Regions from separate parts of the Candidatus Pantoea symbiotica genome, predicted to be linked through region 2. Evidence: predicted binding sites of a transcription regulator. Region 2 holds the regulator's gene; each other region holds the start of a gene.
The links. The regulator PhoB, encoded in region 2, activates phosphate uptake and scavenging genes when phosphate is short. The targets are predictions, from matches to a motif close to CTGTCATAAAACTGNCNNAT.

Region 1 (5,069 bases), 3.2 Mb from region 2:
AATCGGAATTTGCAGCAGCGCCAGCGCCACTACGCCGGCCCAACCGGAGAAGTGCTGCATCTGCGCCACCACGATGGTGTAGACAAACAGGCCCACCACAATCGACGGTGCTGACAGCAGAATGTCGTTAATGAAGCGAATCACTTCCGCCAGCCAGTGTTTACGGCCATATTCCGCCAGATAAATCCCGGCCATGATGCCGAGCGGCGTTCCGACGATCGTCGACCAGAAAATCAGTAAACCACTGCCGACTAAGGCGTTTGCCAAACCACCGCCCGCGGTATTCGGCGGCGGGGTCGATTCGGTAAACAGCGACCAGCTCAAACCATCAACGCCGCGCGTAATGGTGGTGAACAGAATCCACACCAGCCAGAACAGACCGAATGCCATGGTCATCAGCGACAGCGTTAGAGCAATTTTGTTTTTGGTACTGCGCCACGCCTGCATTTTGCGGCGCGAGGCTTCCAGCTCAGCGCGAGCCTGAACTTCAATAGCGGTCATGAACGGGCTCCTTCACTCTTCGCCAGACGCAGGATCATCAGTTTGGAGATCGCCAGCACGATAAAGGTAATCACGAACAGGATCAGACCCAGTTCCATCAGTGCTGCCACGTGGACACCCGATTCCGCTTCGGCGAATTCGTTGGCGAGCGCGGAAGTGATGCTGTTGCCCGGCATAAACAGCGAGGCGCTGTCGAGCTGGTAGGTGTTACCGATGATAAAGGTCACCGCCATGGTTTCACCCAACGCGCGGCCCAGGCCGAGCATCACGCCGCCAATCACACCATTTTTGGTGAACGGCAGCACGATGCGCCAGATCACTTCCCACGTGGTGCAGCCGATGCCGTAAGCCGACTCTTTCATCATCACCGGCGTTTGTTCAAACACGTCGCGCATCACCGAGGCGATGTACGGAATGATCATGATGGCGAGAATCACGCCCGCCGCCAGAATACCGATACCGAATGCCGGGCCAGAGAACAGCGTGCCGACAATCGGGATATTCGACATCACGTTGCCCACCGGCGTCTGGAAATATTCGGCGAACAGCGGAGCGAAAACAAACAGGCCCCACATGCCGTAAACGATGCTGGGGATCGCCGCCAGCAACTCAATGGCGGTGCCCAGCGGGCGACGCAGCCAGCCTGGCGCCAGTTCCGTCAGGAACAGCGCGATACCGAAGCTCACCGGCACGGCAATGATCAAGGCAATAATCGAGGTGACGAGGGTGCCGTAAATCGGTACCAGCGCACCAAATTGTTCGTTTGGCGCATCCCAGGTTTTATTCCACAGGAAAGAGAAACCAAATTTTTGGATGCTTGGCCAGGAGGAGAAAATCAGGGAGACGATAATGCCGCCCATCAACAACAACACGATAAGCGCGGATAGCTTCACCAGCGCGCCGAAAATCATGTCGCCTTGTTTACCGGGGGCTTTGAACGTCGGCTTAGTGGCAGCCATAGAATTCTCTGTTCTCAGGGGGATGTCAGGGCGGCACGCAGGCCGCCCATTGGGGTTGGCCAACCATCTCGGCTGGCCAGGTAAATCTGTTACTGGTACAGCGCTTTACCGGAGCTATCTTTGATGTTCGCTTTCCACGCTGCACGAATCTGGTTAGCAACGCTTTCTGGCAGCGCGGCGTAATCCAGGTCGGTTGCGGTTTTGCTGCCACCTTTGTAAGCCCAGTCGAAGAACTTCAGCACTTCGCTACCTTTTTCCGCATTCGCCTGATCTTTGTAAATCAGGATGAAGGTGGTTGAGGTGATCGGCCATGCTGCGTTGCCTTTCTGGAAGGTCAGATCCTGAGCAAAGGTTTTGCTCCAGTCTGCGCCTTTCGCGGCATTAGCAAAGCTCTCTTCGCTTGGTGCGACCGCTTTACCGTCGGCATCAACCAGTTTGGTGTAGGTCAGGTTGTTCTGCTTGGCGTAAGCGTATTCCACATAGCCAATTGAACCCGGCAGACGCTGGACGAATGCAGCCACGCCGTCGTTACCTTTACCGCCCAGACCGGTCGGCCAGTTAACGGTGTTACCTTTACCGATTTTGCTGTTCCACTCTTCATTCACTTTCGCCAGGTAGCTGGTGAAGACGAATGAAGTACCGGAACCGTCAGCGCGGCGAACCACGTTGATGTTGGAATCTGGCAGTTTCACGCCTGGGTTCAGTTTAGTGATCGCCGGGTCGTTCCACTTTTTGATGGTACCGAGGTAGATGTCGCCCACGGTTTTACCGTCGAGAGTCAATTCACCTGATTTCACACCTGGGATGTTAACCGCCAGCACCACGCCACCGATCACGGTAGGGAACTGGAACAGGCCGTTTTTCTGCAGATCTTCTTCTTTCATTGGCGCATCAGACGCACCGAAATCGACGGTTTTAGCGATGATTTGCTTCACGCCGCCTGAAGAACCAATACCCTGATAGTTGATTTTGCTACCGGTGGCTTGCTGGTACTCGGCTGCCCACTTGGCATAAACCGGCGCCGGGAATGTCCCGCCTGCGCCCGTCAGATCGGTTGCTGCAAAAGCAGAGACCGCGCTTGCTGCGAAGGTGGCGGCGAGGATTCGGGCTACGGTGCTACGCATCAGTGTCATGTTCCCTCCAGGGGATTTAAAAAAATCAGGCTCAATGCCATTTTAGTAGGAGTCGTGATTGCTGCTGGAGGGAAAATAGGACAGTTTGATGACAGTGAAATGTACGAAATATGACAGTTATATGACAGCGTGCAGAAATGAAGCGGGCCCGCTGTGGGCCCACTCTTATAGCAGTTTATTCAACGGTAACCGATTTCGCCAGGTTACGTGGTTGGTCAACGTCGGTGCCTTTAATCAGCGCCACGTGATACGAGAGCAGCTGCAGCGGCACGGTGTAGAAGATCGGTGCAATCACCTCTTCTACATGCGGCAGAGAGATGATTTTCATGCCATCGCTGTCGCTGAAACCGGCATCCTGATCGGCAAACACGTACAGCAAACCGCCGCGCGCGCGTACCTCTTCAATGTTGGATTTCAGCTTCTCCAGCAGTTCGTTGTTCGGCGCGACCACGATCACTGGCATATCCGCATCAATCAGCGCCAGCGGGCCGTGCTTCAGCTCGCCCGCCGCGTAGGCTTCGGCGTGGATATAGGAGATCTCTTTCAGCTTCAGCGCGCCTTCCATAGCGATCGGATACTGATCGCCACGGCCAAGGAACAGCGCGTGATGTTTATCCGAGAAACCTTCGGCCAGGTTTTCGATCACTTTGTCCTGCGCCAGCATCTGCTCGATGCGGCTCGGCAAAGCCTGCAGCGCGTGCACAATCTCATGCTCGGTTTCGGCTTTCATGCCGTGCAGACGCCCGAGTTTCGCCACCAGCATCAGCAATACCGCCAGCTGCGTGGTGAAGGCTTTGGTCGAGGCAACGCCAATTTCGGTACCGGCTTTGGTCATCAGCGCCAAATCTGACTCGCGCACCAGCGATGAACCGGCCACGTTACAGATCGCCAGCGAACCGAGATAACCCAGCTCTTTTGACAGGCGCAACGCCGCCAGCGTATCGGCGGTTTCACCCGATTGTGACAGCGTGATCAGCAGGCTATTTTTACGCACTGCAGATTTGCGATAACGGAATTCCGAAGCGATTTCCACATCACAAGGCAGGTTGGCCAGCGACTCAAACCAGTAGCGCGACACCATGCCAGAGTTGTATGAAGTACCGCAGGCGATGATCTGAATATGCTCGACCTGGCTCAGCAGCTTCTCAGCATCCGGGCCCAGCTCGCTGAGATCGACTTCACCATGATTAAAACGCCCGGTGATGGTGTTTTTGATCGCGTTCGGCTGCTCGTAAATCTCTTTCTGCATGTAGTGACGATAGATGCCTTTGTCGCCGGCATCGTATTGCGCGGTCGATTCGATTTCGGCGCGCTTAGCCGTTTTACCGTCACGATCGATAATGGTGACTTCGCGGCGGGTGATCTCGGCAATATCGCCCTCTTCCAGATAGATGAAGCGACGCGTCACCGGCAGCAGTGCCAGCTGATCGGAAGCAATAAAGTTTTCACCCACGCCACGGCCAATCACCAGCGGGCTACCGGAACGCGCCGCCACCAGCAGCGAAGGATCGCGGCTGTCCATGATCACCATGCCATACGCACCGCGCAGCTGCGGAATGACGCGCAGCACCACTTCACGCAGCGTGCCGCCCTGCTTCTGCTCCCAATGCACCAGATGCGCCACCACTTCGGTGTCGGTTTCTGAGGCAAAGTGATAGCCGCGCTCAAGCAACTGCGCGCGCAGCGGCTCATGGTTTTCAATGATGCCGTTGTGCACGATGATGATGTGCTCAGAAACGTGCGGATGCGCATTGGCCTCCGACGGCTCACCGTGTGTCGCCCAGCGCGTGTGTGCGATACCGGTGCCGCCAATCAGAGGCTGCTGCTCTGCGGCTTCCGCCAGGTTCTGCACTTTGCCCAGACGACGCAGGCGCGTCATATGGCACTGACGGTCAACAACGGCTAATCCCGCTGAGTCATAACCGCGATACTCAAGACGACGCAAACCTTCCAGCAGAATTTCTGCGATGTCACGCTGCGCTACTGCACCAACAATTCCACACATAGTAATTTCCTGACTTCATGGCTTTCGGCCATTGCGTTGTCATACGACCTGATTTCCCCGAGCCTTGTAGAGAGTGGGGATATTTTTTTATGGCACTGCAAACAGGCCGATCGTTGTCGGCCTTCAAAATTTATTTCTTCTTAGCAGGGCGCTGCCAGCCCGATTTTTGATTCTGCTCTTTACGGTTGTAGACCAGATCCGCAGCTAACACATCTTTCATTATTGTGGTGCCTGCGGCGATGGTCGCTCCGCTCGCCACGCTGACCGGCGCCACCAGCTGGGTATCCGAACCGATAAACACGTTGTCGCCAATAATGGTTTTGGATTTGTTGGCGCCATCGTAGTTACAGGTAATGGTGCCCGCGCCGATATTCACACCCGCGCCAATTTCCGCATCGCCGAGATAAGAGAGATGACCGGCTTTGGAGCCTTTGCCGAGCGTAGCTTTCTTCATTTCGACGAAGTTGCCAA
Region 2 (5,069 bases):
TTCCAGCAATTCGGCGCGTTCGCCGGGTTTGGCATTCAGGAAGGCGGCAAACTGGCCTTGCGACAACATCATTGAGCGGGTAAAACGGGCGAAATCGAGTCCCGACAGGGTTTCAATCGCTTTTAGCTTGTCGCCAACTTTATCAGCGATGATCTGATTATCCGCGACGCGCGCCAGCTCGACGCGCGGTGCCTGCAGCTTGCCGTCGGCCTGACCGCGCGCGCGGTTCTGGCTCCAGAAGGCGCGCCAGGCTTCGCCTTTGATCTCAAACTCCACTTCTGCCAGACACTCGGCGGTGTCGCGTGTGATCAGCTCATTCTGGGTTTGCGACAGCGTGCCGAGACGTGGCGTTTGGTGATAGAGCGCCAGACAAATCGCATCGAGTAAGGTGGTTTTGCCCGCGCCGGTGGCGCCGGTAATGGCAAACAATCCGTTGCTGGCAAAGGGCTCACGGCGGAAATCGATAAACCATTCGCCGCGCAGCGCATTGAGGTTTTTAAAACGTAGCGTCAATATTTTCATGCAGATGGATTCTCCAGCGCGGCAAGCTGGGTGCGGAATAGCTGCGTTAACTGCTCGGCCTGCTCGGCATCTAGCTGATCTTCCTGCGCCAGTCGGCGGGCAAACACTTCTTCCACTTTTAATTCGCTCAGGGTTTCGTTCTCCAGCCGCTCGAGGCTGCGCTGCCGCTGTTCGCGGCTGCGGCGCACCAGCAGCACTTCTACCGGCAGATTTTCGGTCAGCGCTTCAATGCGACGCTGCAGATCGCTGAGATATTCCTGCGTGGTGATCTCAATATCCAGCCAGGTTGGCAGCTCACTGGTGCTTTCGCTGAACTGCGCCAGCTGATGTTCAATTTCCGCCATCGAGCCTTTCAGCATCTGCATCGGCTGGAAGTGCGGAATGGTCAGTGGCGTCACTTCCTTGAGCTTGTCGCCAAATTCCAGCAGGAAGACGCTTTTCTCGCGGCCAAGCTCATCAAAACTGAGCGGAATTGGTGAGCCGCTGTAACGAATATGTTCGCTGTTGGCGATGCGCTGGGCGCGATGGATGTGACCGAGCGCGATGTAATCCGCTGGTGGAAACGCCTGCGCCGGGAAGGCATCCAACGTGCCAATATAGATGTCACGTACCGAATCGCTTTTAGTGACGCCAACGGTGGTGAGATGGCCGGTGGCGATAATCGGCAGCGCGCTGTTCATTGACTGCGCGGCGGCAAAGCAGTGTTGGTAATGCTGCTCAATCGCCTCCAGCAGCGAGATCTGCTTCTCGCGGCCGGATTGGCCGGCCTGGCTGCGCAGAATGTCGCGCGGTCGCAAATAAGGAATGGCGCACAGCAGCGCACCCGGCGCGCCATCGCGCTGCTTCAGGGTTAACACCTGTTGCTCGGCCTGCGGTGTGGCGCTGGTGATCACCTGCGTATTCAGGCAGGCCAGCAGCTCGCGCGATTCATTCAGCGTCGCCACCGAATCGTGATTGCCCGCCAGCACCACCAATTGGCAGCCGCTTGGCTGCAGCGCCACCACAAAACGGTTAAACATTTCACGCGCGTAGCTCGGCGGCGAACCGGTATCAAACAGATCACCAGCGATAATCAGCGCATCCACCTGATGCTGCACAATCTGATCCAGCAGCCAGTCGAGAAACGCCTGATGTTCCCGCGCGCGACTTTTGCTGTAAAAGAACTGACCGAGATGCCAGTCAGCGGTGTGAATGATGCGCATGTTTGCTCCGTGCTCTGTTTAGCGAAGGCGAATTATAACCACTTAAGATCACAAAGAAAAAAAGCAGATTTTTATTGTCACATTTCTGTTTTTTATCTATCTATCTTAGGGCGGCTTTTTCATAAAAGTGTCACAAAACTGACGCATAATGGCGCCGCAAATCCCAGTGACACGTTGTCACACTAGCAGGAGTTACAATGGCTAAGCGCATTTTGGTTGTGGAAGACGAAGCTCCCATCCGTGAAATGTTATGTTTCGTGCTGGAACAGAATGATTACCAGCCTATTGAGGCGGAAGATTATGACAGCGCGATTGGTAAGCTGATCGAACCCTGGCCTGATTTGATTCTGCTGGACTGGATGTTGCCCGGCGGCAGCGGAATTCAGTTTATTAAGCATTTGAAGCGTGAAGCCATGACGCGCGACATCCCGGTGATGATGCTGACGGCGCGCGGTGAAGAAGAGGATCGCGTGCGCGGTCTGGAAGTGGGCGCGGATGATTACATCACCAAGCCATTCTCACCCAAAGAGCTGATGGCGCGTATCAAAGCGGTGATGCGCCGTATTTCACCGATGGCGGTGGAAGAGGTGATCGAGATGCAGGGCCTGAGCCTTGATCCTTCCTCACATCGCGTGATGTCAGAAACCACGCCGCTGGAGATGGGGCCGACCGAGTACAAACTGCTGCACTTCTTTATGACGCACCCGGAACGCGTGTACAGCCGCGAACAGCTGCTGAACCACGTTTGGGGCACCAATGTGTATGTCGAAGATCGCACCGTCGATGTGCATATTCGCCGTTTACGTAAAGCGCTGGAATTGACCGGCCACGATCGCATGGTTCAAACCGTTCGCGGAACAGGGTATCGTTTCTCTGCCCGCTACTAAACGTAAACGGAGTTTTTACCGTGCTGGAACGACTCTCCTGGAAGAGATTGTTGACCGAGCTGGCGCTGGTCTGTTTACCTGCGCTGGTGTTGGGTCTGTTGTTCGGATATCTGCCGTGGCTGCTGCTGATTGCGGTGACCGGCGTGATGTTCTGGCACTTCAGAAATTTAATGCGTCTGTCGCACTGGCTGTGGGTCGATCGTTCAATGACGCCGCCCACCGGACGCGGCAGCTGGGAACCGCTGTTTTATGGCCTGTATCAGATGCAGTTACGCAACCGGCGTCGTCGCCGCGAGTTGGGCAATCTGATCAAACGTTTCCGCAGCGGTGCCGAATCGCTGCCGGATGCGGTGGTGCTGACCACCGAAGAGGGCACCATTTTCTGGTGCAACGGTTTGGCGCAGCAGCATCTTGGCTTGCGCTGGCCGGAAGATAATGGCCAGAACATCCTCAATTTACTGCGTTATCCTGAATTCTCCCGCTATATCCGCCAGCGCAAGTTTGATACGCCGCTGACGCAGATCCTCAATAATCAGCATCATATGGAATTCCGCGTGATGCCTTACAGCGAAGGTCAGTGGCTGATGGTGGCGCGTGATGTCACCCAAATGCACCAGCTGGAAGGCGCGCGACGCAACTTCTTTGCCAACGTCAGTCATGAACTGCGCACGCCGCTAACGGTGTTGCAGGGCTATCTGGAAATGATGGACGACGCGGTGATGAACGAGCGCACGCGCAGCAAGGCGTTGCACACCATGCAAGAGCAAACGCGCCGCATGGACAGCCTGGTGAAACAGCTGCTGACCTTGTCGCGTATCGAAGCGGCGCCAGCCATCGATCTGAAAGAGACGGTGGATGTGCCGGGCATGCTGCTGCTGTTGCAGCGTGAAGCGGAAACGCTGAGCCAGGGACGTCACACCATCCATTTCCATACCGATCCGCATCTGAAAGTGTTCGGCAATGATGAGCAGTTGCGTAGCGCCATTTCCAACCTGGTCTACAACGCGGTGAATCACACGCCGGATGGCACGCGCATCGACATCAGTTGGCTGCGTACCAAACAAGGCGCGCAGTTTAAGGTGTGCGATGACGGGCCGGGCATCAGCGAACAGCATCTGCCGCGCCTTACCGAACGTTTCTATCGCGTGGACAAAGCGCGTTCACGTGCCACCGGCGGCAGCGGTTTGGGGCTGGCAATCGTGAAACATGCGCTGGGCCATCATAATGCGCGGCTCGAGATCACCAGCGTGCCGCATCAGGAAACCTGTTTCAGCTTCCTGCTGCCGCCAAGGTTGATTGTGGCTAGCGCTCTGCAAGAGCGGGTTAATTAAGGTTTGCACATCCATTGCGTGATGCCGCTCAGTTAAGCACAGAGCATCTTTCGTTCGCCCTAAGCTGAGGTAGTTGCAGCACCCTTGTGCGGCGACCGAGCAGAGAGCGCCTGGCCGCGCCCTCTGCACTCCCGGGCCTTGCGCCAGCCCAACCCGCCGCTGCGCGGTACCTTCACTCAATCACGATTCCTGACGGACCGGCGGCGATTCGCTCCTGCTCAGCGCCACCTCTCGCCGCATCCATGCGGCTCGCCCTGGAATCCCTCATTCGTTCAGCGAGTTAGGATGTCGCCTCAACACCCGCGCTGCACCATCAAGGCATAATTTTGACTCGCCATCGCTACAAGTCTCGTAGGGTCGCCATTCATGGCGACCTGGTGCGCATAAATGCGCACCCTACGGGATTTTCGTAGGGTTGCCATTTATGGCGACCGATTCACCCCTCACTGACAACCTTTACGCAATTTATTGCGCGATAAATCACGCCGCTCCAGAATAGGCGTCTCATTAAATTGCGGAATCGCCAATGAAATCGCTGTTGATCTCCCTCTTGCTGCTTTGCTCTGCTTTGGCACACAGCCAGCAAACCATGCTAACCGGCAATCTGAGCAGCGTCGGATCGGATACGCTGGGTTATCTGATGACCTTGTGGGGCGAGGATTTTAGCCGCCAGTCGCCGGGCGTGAACGTTCAGGTGCAGGCGGCGGGATCGTCTACCGCACCGACCGCTCTGGCCGCCGGTGCTGCCCAGCTTGGCGCGATGAGCCGCCCGATGCAGATCGACGAACGTCAACTTTTCATCGCGCGTTACGGCTATCCGCCGCTGGCGGTGCCGGTGGCGATGGATGCGCTGGTGGTGGTGGTCAATCAGGACAATCCGCTGCCGCGCATCGCGCCGCAACAACTCGATGCGCTGTACTCCATTACGCGCCTGTGCGGCGGACAGCAGGTGCCGCAGCGCTGGGGCGATCTCGGTTTGAGCGACAGCCAATGGGCAACGCGCAGCATCCAGCGTTATGGACGTAACTCGGCGTCGGGCACATGGGGTTTCTTCAAGCAGCAGGCGCTGTGTAAAGGCGATTTCCGTGCTGACGTCGCTGAATTCCCCGGTTCCGCTGCGGTAGTGC
Region 3 (5,069 bases), 3.0 Mb from region 2:
CCGCCGCCCGTCGTGCCAAGGCCTAAGCCACAAATCCCAGCCTATGCCGCTCTGCCTGCCGCACTCTTTGGTATGGATGAAAATCTGCAAACACGCTTCATCTATGATGCACAACTTGCAGGCCGGGATGGTCGCCCTAACCTGTTCATTTCGGGTTTTAGCGTTGATGAGCGTTATCGCAGCGAAGCCAATCACAACCAAAGTGAAAACCACTACTATGGCTGGCTGATCGGCTTACGTGGATTACTGACGGAAGATGAGCAACGACAGCTGGCGCTGAGTGTGGCGATCAGTAAAGGTCACTTCACTCTGGAGCCTTCACAGTCCAACGGCAACAGCCACGGGCAGGTTGATACTCAAGGTATCAATGCGATGTTGAGCTGGCAGCCACAGTATGGCCTGCAACTGGCTCTGCCGATTAGCTTCGGTCACTATCGCGGCAATATAAGCAGTGATGAAAAAGATAAAGTGGCGCAGGTAAAAGCCCGCAGCGTTAATATAGGTGTGGATGTTGGCTGGCGCTGGCAAGAAGGTTCACATGCGTTCACGCCGATGTTGGGCACCACAATGCAATGGGCACGCATCAAGGATATTCATGACAACGACAATCTACATATTGGTTATTCGCAGCAAAAACAGCTGCAGTTCTCTGGCGGTATGAAATATGACTTCAGCCCGACAGATAGCCTGAAATTTGGCCTTGAAACACGCTATATGCAGTACAACGGCCATGCGGGCAATGTTGCGGTAGATAAAGATAATCTGCGTACTGGCCGAGGCGGTAAGCACCTGCAATTTAGCGGCAACGTTGGCTGGCAACTGACTAAGAATGTTCAGCTTAATAGCCAGCTTAAGTGGCAACATCGCCTAAATCAGGAAGGTGCCAGCAACTGGCAGACACAACTGGGTGTAAAGATTGCCTTCTAAAGCGCCTGCGCACACGCCCAGGCTGAACTCCACGCCCACTGGAAGTTGTAGCCACCCAGCCAGCCGGTAACATCCACCACTTCGCCGATAAAGAACAAGCCCGGCACACCGCGCGCTTCCATGGTTTTTGATGACAGCTGGGTAGTGTCAACGCCGCCCAGCGTCACTTCGGCGGTGCGATAGCCTTCGGTACCGTTCGGCTGTACGCGCCACTGATGCAGCGTATTAACCAGCTCGCCCTGCTGCTTGCTGTTCAGCTGCTTCAGTGTGACGTCAGGAATCTGCTTCAGCTCCTGCAGCACTTCCACCAAACGTTTTGGCAGAATCTTCGCCAGGCTGTTTTTCAGGCTGAGGTTGGGATGCGCCTCGCGCTGCACATTGACGAAATCATCCAGCGAGGTGGCGGGTGACAAATCAATGGTGACGAATTCACCTGGCTGCCAGTAGCTGGAGATTTGCAGCACCGCAGGGCCCGATAAGCCGCGATGGGTAAACAGCATCGCCTCTTTAAATAAGGTGCCATCCTGCGCGGTGATGGTGGTTGGCAGCGCCACGCCCGACAGCGTGTTGAGCTGTTCCAGCAGTGGTTTATGCAGGGTGAACGGCACCAAAGCCGCGCGCGTGGGGAACACTTTCAGGCCGAACTGTTCCGCCACTTTGTAGCCAAACGGCGTGGCGCCGAGGCCCGGCATCGAGAGCCCGCCGCTGGCGATCACCAGTTTTTCAGCCTGCACCGAAGTACCGTTCAGCTGTAAGGTATAGCCGCTGTCGTCGCGCTCGACGCTCAGCACTTCACTGCGCAGGCGCAACGTCACCTGACCGGCATCACACTCTTTCAACAGCAGATCGACAATCTGCTGCGCGGAGTCATCGCAGAATAATTGTCCCAGCGTTTTCTCGTGATACGCAATGCCGTGACGATTGACCAGATCGATGAAATCCCACTGGTTGTAACGCGCCAGCGCCGATTTGCAGAAATGCGGATTGTGCGACAGGTAGGCCGCCGGTTCGGTGTGCATATTGGTGAAGTTGCAGCGACCGCCGCCCGACATCAAAATTTTGCGACCGGCTTTTTTGCCGTTATCCAGCAGCAGCACGCGGCGACCCAATTGTCCCGCCTGCGCCGCGCAGAACATGCCAGCTGCACCTGCACCAATAATGATAACGTCAAACTTTTCCACTGCTTTTATCCGCCTTGCCCGAAAGGCGCTGATTGTAGGGATTTGCGGCTTTTAGCGCCAGCTTCAAAAAAATGCCGTAAATGTGTCATAATGTAACTCACTAATTTTTAGCCGTTTTCAGCTAAATCTATACGCTGCATTACAATTTTAAGACAATAAAGAGCTATATTTTTCTTTCATATCGCGCACGTTGTCGCAGATAATGCGCCGCGTTCATGTCCTCCCAAAATGGCGTAACGTTTATGCTACATCTGTTTGCTGGTCTCGACCTCAGTACCAGCCTGTTACTGATTCTTGCTCTGCTGTTTGTATTGTTTTACGAAGCAATCAACGGTTTTCACGACACTGCTAACGCGGTCGCGACTGTCATTTATACCCGTGCGATGCGGGCGCAACTGGCGGTTGTCATGGCGGGTGTTTTCAACTTCTTAGGTGTTTTGCTTGGTGGATTGAGCGTGGCGTACGCCATCGTTCACATGCTTCCGACCGATTTACTGTTGAATGTCGGTTCGGCCCACGGTCTCGCCATGGTCTTCTCCATGCTGCTGGCCGCGATTATCTGGAACCTCGGCACCTGGTATTTGGGTTTGCCCGCCTCCAGTTCTCACACATTGATTGGCGCTATCATCGGTATTGGTCTCACCAACGCCCTGATGACCGGCACCTCGGTGGTTGACGCGCTCAACCTGCCGAAAGTCATCAATATCTTCATGTCCCTGATTCTTTCACCGATTGTAGGTCTGGTGATTGCAGGCGGTCTGATCTTTATCCTGCGTCGCTACTGGAGCGGAACCACCAAACGTTCCCGCATCCACATGACGCCTGCTGACCGTGAAAAGATTGATGGCAAGAAAAAGCCACCGTTCTGGACGCGCATTGCCCTGATCGTTTCCGCGATTGGCGTGAGCTACTCACACGGCGCTAACGATGGTCAGAAAGGCATCGGCCTGATTATGCTGGTGCTGATCGGCGTTGCGCCGGCGGGATTTGTGGTGAACCTGAATGCGTCAGGTTATGACATCACCCGCACCCGTGACGCAGTCAATCATCTGGAGCAGTATTATCAGCAGCACAACGAGTCGCTGACGCACATGATGCAGCTGGCGCCGCCTGTGGTACCAACGCCGGATGAATCGCTTGGCGGTCCGCAGGAGTTCCATTGCGACAGCAGCCGTGCGCTGCAGGCAATCGATCGTGCGCAGCTGCTGCTTAACAACCTGCAGAGTTACGATCAGCTGACGGTTGATCAACGCAGCCAGATGCGTCGTCTGCTGCTGTGCGTTTCCGATACCGTGGATAAAGTGGCCAAGCTGCCGGAAACCAGCGCGGAAGATAAGCGCTTCCTCAACAAGCTGAAAAGCGATTTGCTGGGCACCGTTGAGTACGCTCCGATCTGGATTATTGTTGCTGTGGCGCTGGCGCTGGGCATCGGTACCATGATTGGCTGGCGTCGTGTTGCCACCACCATTGGTGAGAAAATCGGTAAGAAAGGCATGACTTATGCGCAAGGTATGTCGGCGCAGGTAACAGCCGCAGTATCGATTGGCGTGGCCAGTTACACCGGTATGCCGGTTTCGACCACGCACATTCTGTCATCGTCGGTGGCCGGTACCATGCTGGTTGATGGCGGTGGATTGCAGAGCCGCACCATCAAAAATATCGCTATGGCGTGGGTGTTCACCTTGCCGGTGTGTATTTTGCTGTCAGGTGCGCTCTACTGGATTGCACTGAAACTGATCTAAGCAAAGCGCAGAAATATTCCAGGGCGACAGCGATGTCGCCCTTTTTTATTGCCGTTTTCATTGCCAAATCGCCATCGCAATCAAACTCACCACCACCAAAAAACAGAGCCCGCTGGTCAGCACAAACTGCCCGCGCACCCGCTCACAGCGGCGAATGAACTCGTCGTCATGATGATCGTGATAGCGCTTCTCCCAGATATAGCGCACCAGCCGCACCTGCTTACTCGGCTGCCCGTGCGACGTGAAGAAACCCGCGCCATCCACATATTGATATAACAGCGGATCGCAACCGCGCAAAACGGCCAAAAGTGAGCGCAAAGAAGAGAAATAGCGCGCCATATTCACCAGACAAACCACACACAGAGCCCAAAAAAGCGCGATAGTGCTGATCATGTTCCCCTCCCGGCTGGAGCCACAACGACGTCGAACGCAGCGGGGAATTGCTGTAGACGCCGCACGGGAAATAAACCAGCCACTGAATGATGTCGATTGCATTGTTGTTATGCGAACCTGAGTGCGCGACTCATACGGCAGTGGCACTTATTTTCAGTGTAGGAGATCTGTTCAATTTTTTTCCAGCGATGATTTTCGTTCAGGGCGAGTGAAAAAGCCAATAACGCTTGATCTTCCTCACATGCGAACTTTCGCTTGCAGCATTTGTTAACAACTCTGGCTATACTCAGGACATAACAAAAACCGCCTGCAAGGCTGAAAAATTGGTTGGTGGCGCTTCATCGCCGTCTCGCGCAAAGGAATCGCCTACCGTGAAAGCAGGAAGATTGCCCCGAATCTTGAGAAAGGAGTTTTATCATGGCTTATAAACACATCCTGATTGCAGTAGACCTTTCCCCGGAAAGCCAGTTGCTGGTTGATAAAGCCGTTTCGCTGGCCCGTCCTTATGATGCAAAAATCTCGCTGATCCACGTTGATGTGAACTATTCAGACCTGTATACCGGGCTGATTGACGTCAATCTGGGCGACATGCAGAAGCGTATTTCTGAAGAGACGCACACCGCACTGAAGGAGCTTTCGATCAATGCCGGTTATCCGATCAGTGAAACCCTGAGCGGCAGCGGTGATCTTGGCCAGGTGCTGGTGGATGCGATTAAGAAATATGATGTAGATTTGGTGGTGTGTGGTCACCATCAGGACTTCTGGAGCAAGCTGATGTCATCGGCGCGCCAGTTAATTAACACCGTGCACATCGACATGTTAATTG

Region 1: a site for PhoB is predicted at 2,702-2,721, ahead of pstS (phosphate ABC transporter substrate-binding protein PstS). Genes of this name have one in related genera too.
Region 3: a site for PhoB is predicted at 2,180-2,199, ahead of pitA (inorganic phosphate transporter PitA). Genes of this name have one in related genera too.

Annotation. Positions count from the first base shown of each region.
Region 1 covers NZ_JBSZHR010000002.1:3,991,664-3,996,732, reverse strand. Annotated here, with positions in the region: gene pstA (phosphate ABC transporter permease PstA) at 1-501, opposite strand, end outside; gene pstC (phosphate ABC transporter permease PstC) at 498-1,460, opposite strand; gene pstS (phosphate ABC transporter substrate-binding protein PstS) at 1,550-2,593, opposite strand; gene glmS (glutamine--fructose-6-phosphate transaminase (isomerizing)) at 2,769-4,598, opposite strand; gene glmU (bifunctional UDP-N-acetylglucosamine diphosphorylase/glucosamine-1-phosphate N-acetyltransferase GlmU) at 4,729-5,069, opposite strand, start outside.
Region 2 covers NZ_JBSZHR010000002.1:756,692-761,760, forward strand. Annotated here, with positions in the region: gene ACXIZX_RS03990 (SbcC/MukB-like Walker B domain-containing protein) at 1-522, opposite strand, end outside; gene sbcD (exonuclease subunit SbcD) at 519-1,724, opposite strand; gene phoB (phosphate response regulator transcription factor PhoB) at 1,922-2,611, shown strand; gene phoR (phosphate regulon sensor histidine kinase PhoR) at 2,632-3,942, shown strand; gene ACXIZX_RS04010 (PstS family phosphate ABC transporter substrate-binding protein) at 4,469-5,069, shown strand, end outside.
Region 3 covers NZ_JBSZHR010000002.1:3,735,413-3,740,481, forward strand. Annotated here, with positions in the region: gene ACXIZX_RS18045 (hypothetical protein) at 1-927, shown strand, start outside; gene ACXIZX_RS18050 (BaiN/RdsA family NAD(P)/FAD-dependent oxidoreductase) at 924-2,108, opposite strand; gene pitA (inorganic phosphate transporter PitA) at 2,351-3,850, shown strand; gene uspB (universal stress protein UspB) at 3,908-4,243, opposite strand; gene uspA (universal stress protein UspA) at 4,661-5,069, shown strand, end outside.